2 regions of the Colwellia sp. PAMC 21821 genome follow, and region 2 is predicted to be linked to the other one. Evidence: predicted binding sites of a transcription regulator. Region 2 holds the regulator's gene; the other holds the start of a gene.
The links. Region 2 encodes FNR, which switches genes on or off when oxygen is low (the NO sensors DNR and NnrR bind a similar motif). Its sites were predicted from a motif close to TTGATCTAGATCAA; they were not measured.
Positions count from the first base shown of each region.

Region 1: clpB (ATP-dependent chaperone ClpB) is a predicted target of FNR. The motif match lies at 1,741-1,754, and genes of this name have one in related genera.

Region 1 is NZ_CP014943.1:3,456,826-3,460,042, forward strand. Features, by position in the region: gene rluD (23S rRNA pseudouridine(1911/1915/1917) synthase RluD) at 1-889, shown strand, start outside; gene pgeF (peptidoglycan editing factor PgeF) at 879-1,706, shown strand; gene clpB (ATP-dependent chaperone ClpB) at 1,851-3,217, shown strand, end outside.
Region 2 is NZ_CP014943.1:330,078-333,294, forward strand. Features, by position in the region: gene A3Q33_RS01295 (heavy metal translocating P-type ATPase) at 1-695, shown strand, start outside; gene ccoS (cbb3-type cytochrome oxidase assembly protein CcoS) at 692-979, shown strand; gene A3Q33_RS01305 (sulfite exporter TauE/SafE family protein) at 984-1,646, shown strand; gene fnr (fumarate/nitrate reduction transcriptional regulator Fnr) at 1,691-2,410, shown strand; gene uspE (universal stress protein UspE) at 2,648-3,217, shown strand, end outside.

The sequences.
Region 1 (3,217 bases), 1.8 Mb from region 2:
TTATTCACGTTCACGTTTAAAAGAGTGGATTTTAGCCGGCCATGTAACGGTTGACGGCGTCGTTGTCGATGTACCCCGCGAAAAAATGTTCGGTGGTGAGCTTATTGCCATCGACACTGAGGTTGAATCGGAAGTTCGCTTTCAGGCGCAAGATTTACCTTTAAATATAGTTTATGAAGATGATGATATATTAGTCATTAATAAACCAGCAGGTTTTGTTGTGCACCCAGGTGCCGGTAACCCTGATGGCACGGTTCTTAATGCTTTACTACATCATTGTCCACAGCTAGATGTTGTGCCTCGTGCCGGTATTGTTCATCGTTTAGATAAAGATACTACTGGGTTGATGGTGGTGGCAAAAACGATTGCTGCTCAGACAAATTTAGTAGAATCATTACAGGCGCGTGAAATTACCCGTGAATACGAAGCTATTGCCAGTGGTATTATGACCGCAGGTGGTTTGGTGGATGAGCCTATTGGCCGTCACGCGACAAAACGTACTCATATGGCGGTTACTTTTTCAGGTCGCCCTTCGATAACGCATTATCGTGTAATGGAAAAGTTCAGGCTACATACTCGTTTACGTTTACGATTAGAAACGGGTCGAACTCACCAAATTCGTGTTCATATGGCGCATATTACTCATCCACTCGTGGGTGATCCAGTTTACGGCGGCCGCCCGCGTCCGCCAAAAAATGCATCAGAAGAGTTACGCGAGTTATTACGTCAATTTAAACGCCAAGCTTTACATGCGGCAATGTTATCATTATTTCACCCTATAACAGGTGAGCAAATGACCTGGCATGCTGATGTTCCAGACGATATGGTGGCGTTAGCTGACATGTTACGTAAAGATACAAAAATTCATCTCATCGATAGTGATTACTAAGTCACCTGATAATGTAGTTTTTATTAAATGGCCAACAGCCAATGTGTTGGCCATTACTACTACCCGTTTACCCGCTAATAACCCATCAACATCTAGCAATGTTGAATCGTCCCAAACAAATATTACTCATACAAAAAATAAGCCATCAGAGTTTAATGCTTTTAATTTAGGCGATCATGTTGGTGATTGTGCTACTGCGGTTGCTCAAAATCGAAAGTCACTACATAAATACCTACCTAGCAAGACAAAAATTCAATGGCTAGATCAAGTTCATGGTAATAATGTCGCCGTGCTTGAAAAGCATAATAATACGCCTATTGTTGCTGATGCAGCCATAACACGTAATAGACATATTGCTTTAGCGATAATGACAGCCGATTGTTTACCTATTTTATTATCAAATAAAAAAGGTAGCGAAATTGCTGCAATTCATGCTGGTTGGCGACCACTAGCTGCAAATATTATTGAGCAAACAATCTCAACCATGCTAAGCCCACCAGAGGAAATTATTGTCTGGCTGGGACCTTGTATTGGTGTTAAGGCTTTTGAAGTTGGCGAAGATGTAAAACAGGAATTCTGTAAAATATCGCCAAAATTCATCGCTGCTTTTCAACCTATAACGCAATTAAGTGATGATATAAAACCGTTAAAGTATCTTGCTAATTTACCGTTAATTGCCGAATTACAACTTTTCGCATTGGGAGTGAAAAGTGTGGCTAAACTTGCGGAATGTACTTTTGAGCAAAGTGATAAATATTACTCTTATCGAAGAGATGGAAAAACGGGACGCATGGCGAGTGTGATCTGTTTAAATTAATCGTTTATCCTCTTTATTTTTTAACGCCTATCAATTGACCTATATCAAACTTTCGTTGTTTTTTGCTTGAAAATGCTCCTTACTGTCCTTATCTCATAGGTAACTATACTGTAAGCCCAGTAATATGGCATTAGGAGAACGTTAATGCGTTTAGAACGATTTACCCAGACTTTTCAAGTAGCAATATCTGATGCACAATCCATTGCATTAGGTAAAGATCATCAATTCATAGAACCTATACATTTAATGCTCGCGTTGTTAAACCAAAACGCTAGTAGCATTATTCCATTGTTAAAAAGTGCCGGTATTAATGTAAGAACGTTAAGAACGCAAGTTGAAGCTGCTATCGCAGAGTTAGCGCAAGTTTCTGGCACGGGCGGTGAAGTACAACTGTCGTCTGCAATGGGTAATATTTTAAACCTTTGTGATAAGTTTGCCCAAAAGCATGGCGATAAATTTATATCCTCAGAAATATTTATTCTGGCGGCGTTACAAGATAAAGGCAAACTAGGCCAAATTTTAAAGGCCTTAGGGGCCAGCGAACAACGTGTGCAAGACGCAATAGTCCATATTCGTGGTGGAAAAAATGTTGATGATGCCAATGCTGAAGAAGTTCGCCAAGCACTCGATAAATATACGGTTGATTTAACCGAACGAGCAGAGCAAGGTAAACTAGACCCCGTTATTGGTCGCGACGATGAAATTAGGCGAACCATTCAGGTACTCCAACGCCGTACTAAAAATAACCCAGTATTGATTGGTCAGCCAGGCGTAGGTAAAACAGCCATTGTTGAAGGGCTAGCCCAACGCATTGTAGATCATGAAGTACCAGAAGGTATTCGAAATAAACGAGTTTTATCACTTGATATGGGCGCACTGGTTGCCGGTGCTAAATATCGTGGAGAGTTTGAAGAACGTCTTAAAGCCGTACTTAGCGAGTTAAGCCAACTTGAAGGGCAGGTGATCTTATTTATTGATGAACTACATACTATGGTTGGGGCGGGTAAAAGCGACGGTGCTATGGATGCTGGTAATATGTTAAAGCCTGCACTTGCTCGTGGTGACTTACATTGTGTTGGTGCAACAACCTTAGATGAATATCGCCAATATATTGAAAAAGATGCCGCATTGGAGCGACGTTTTCAAAAGGTATTGGTAGACGAACCCAGTGTAGAAGACACCATTGCTATATTACGTGGTCTTAAAGAACGTTATGAACTCCATCATAATGTAGAAATTACCGATCCTGCTATTGTTGCTGCGGCTACATTATCACATCGATATGTTAGTGACCGTCAACTGCCAGATAAAGCCATTGATCTTATCGATGAAGCGGCTTCTAGTATTCGAATGCAAATGGATTCTAAGCCAGAAAATTTAGATAGATTAGAGCGTCGTTTAATTCAACTAAAGCTAGAACAACGAGCCTTGTCGAAAGATTCAGATTCTGCTTCTAAAAAGCGTTTGGATTTGATCTCAGATGATATCGCCACTTGCCAAGCCAGTTATGA
Region 2 (3,217 bases):
CCACACAGGTTGTCGTTGCTCCCGGCGCTGGTATTTCTGGTGAAGTTAACGGCCAACACTATCGCATTGGCAAAAGTTCGTGGCTACTTAGCGATAATAACAATTCAGCTTACAGCGCGCAGTGTGTATTAATGCAAGGTGAAACATTAGTCGCTGAATTTTATTTAAATGATGGTTTACGTGATGACGCTAAACCCTTAATAGCGTTTCTTCATCAACAAGACATTGAAACCACCATGTTATCGGGCGATAACCTGCAAGGCTGCAATAAATTGCAATCAACACTGCAAATTAACAGTGTACAAGCTAACTTATCAGCTCAAGACAAGGTAAATGCCATAAAACAGCAACAAGCCACACACACGGTCGCTATGATAGGAGATGGTGTAAACGATAGTCCTGTGCTCGGCGCAGCGCATTTATCGATTGCCATGGGTAGTGGTACCGATATTGCTAAAAACGGTGCCGATGTGATATTACTGAACAACAAGCTTAAAGGCGTGCAAACATTACGACAGGTTTCGGTGCGAACGGCGCGCATTATAAAGCAAAACTATCTTTGGGCTTTTGGTTATAATGCCATTGTATTACCGTTAGCGGTTACGGGTCATATTGCACCCTATATGGCCGTAATTGGTATGTCGGCCAGTTCAATTTTAGTAGTAAGTAATTCATTAAGGCTTTTAAAAAAATGAGCATAATTTACGTATTAATTCCCATTGCAGTATTACTGACCACTATCGGTATTTATCTCTTTTTTTGGGCGGTAAAAACCGAACAATTTGATGACTTAGAAAAACAAGGTATGAGCATTTTATTTGATGATGAACATGACAAAGTCAGTCACAATAAAAGTACCAGTGCTTCACTTAACGTTACTCAGGTGAAAGAGACTGAGTTCAAAGACAATCAAACAAATGAAACAAATAAAGCTAAGAATCAAGTAGATAATCAGAACGATAATCAGGTCGATAAATAACGCCATGAATCTTGATTTTTTTTCAGCTTTTGTTATCGGATTACTTGGCTCTGGCCATTGTGTGGTAATGTGTGGCGGTATTAGCACCATGTTAACCACCGCGATATCGGATACCGCTCGTCATAAAAAATATGCCATTATATTTGCCTATAACTTTGGTCGCATAGCCTCTTATAGTTTGATAGGCGCCTTAGTCGCATTCACCAGTTCAATGGCCGCAAAAAATATAGGTTTTCCCGTTGCGATATTAAAAACTATCGCGGGCGTTTTTCTTATCTTGTTGGGTTTATACCTTGGTCAGTGGTTAATGTGGTTGAGCCGAGTCGAGCATTTAGGCAAAAATGTATGGCGTCATATATCACCACACACCAAAAAATTTATACCGATTAAAAACATAAAAAGTGCATTCGCGTTAGGCGCGCTTTGGGGTTGGTTACCTTGTGGTTTAGTTTATTCTACTTTAACTTGGTCATTAGCAAGTGCCGACGTACTTAATGGTGCCTTGATCATGTTTTTCTTTGGCCTTGGCACTTTGCCCGCTCTACTTTCAGTATCATTAGGGACTTTCAGCGTTAAGTCGCTATTAAGTCATGCTCTATTTAGAAAAATAGCGGCTATGTTAGTCGTTATATATGGCATTTATACTATACTGATTGCATATCTTTAACGTATCTACTATGGTGATCTTCATGGAAATATTTATAGGCTTTTATGAATAATAAATCGTGTGTAGACCAGCAACATATTCACTGCCAAAACTGTAGTATCAGTGAGTTGTGCTTACCCTTTTCTCTTAATGATCATGAGCTAGAAACCTTAGATAATATTATTGATCGTAAGCTTCCGATCCAAAAAGGTGAGCAAATATTTAACGATGGTCAGCCAATGAAAGCGCTTTACGCTATTAGATCTGGCACCTTCAAAACCTACACCATTAATAAACTAGGCGAAGAACAAATTACTGGCTTTCATTTAGCGGGTGATTTACTTGGCTTTGATGCTATAGCCAATGCTAAACACCCAAGCTTTGCAAAGGCATTAGAAACCTCAATGATTTGTGAGATCCCCTATAATACGCTCGATAATTTATCTAACAGTATGCCAAAGTTAAAAAAACAGATTTTGCGTATGATGAGCACTGAAATTCGTGAAGATCATGAAATGCTAACATTACTTAACCGTAAAAATGCAGAGCAGCGCTTAGCAACCTTTATTAGTACCTTAAGTATTCGATATCATGCCCGTGGTTTATCCGCTTCTGAGTTTCGCTTATCAATGACACGCAGTGACATTGGCAATTATATTGGCTTAACGGTTGAAACCATAAGCCGATTACTAAATCGCTTCCATAAAAATGGCTTAATAACCGTTAATGGTAAATTAATTACCATTCTAAATAGCGAAAAATTAAACCTCTGTGCTGGGCTTTAAACCAGCGTTTTCCCACATTTTTTCGTCTACTTTTTATTTACTTTCCATCTACTTATCTAGGCTTCCTTATTCGGCTATTTCAGGCTATGCTAAGCGTGAAATAATTAAATAAAAACAATAATAATTTGATTTAAAACAACTATTATTTTTTTAAAATAAGCTATTGTTATAGTATCAAACATATTATTTATTTCTCAGTTTGGTAATACCAGCAGGCAATTGACAAAGGAATTAGCTATGGAAAAGTATCAAAAAATACTCGCTATTGTTGACCCAACAACAGAAGATCAAAAAGCGCTAAATCGTGCAATAGAATTAGCACGTAAAACAGGTGCTAGCATTACAGCATTTTTGACCATATATGATTTTTCTTATGAAATGACTACTATGCTGTCAGGTGATGAACGTGAAGCTATGTGCAAATCTGTTATCAATGATCGCACACAATGGTTGGAGTCTTTACTTGCTGAACTTGATGTAACCGGTATTACAATTGATTGTCAGGTTATCTGGCATAACCGTCCTTTTGAGCAAATTATTGCCAAAGTTATCGATAACGGTTACGACATTGTTATAAAAGGGACACACCAACACGACAAATTTAAATCAGTGATATTTACCCCTACTGATTGGCATATTTTGAGAAAATGTCCTTGCCCTGTTTTACTCGTGAAAGAGCATTTATGGCCTGAAAATGGCAACATTATAGCCGCGTTAAATATTGGCAGCGAAGAAGAAGAGCATAAAGCGCTTAACGATAAAATTACCGCTGAAGCTAAACAACTCGCCAAGGTCATGAAAGCAAAT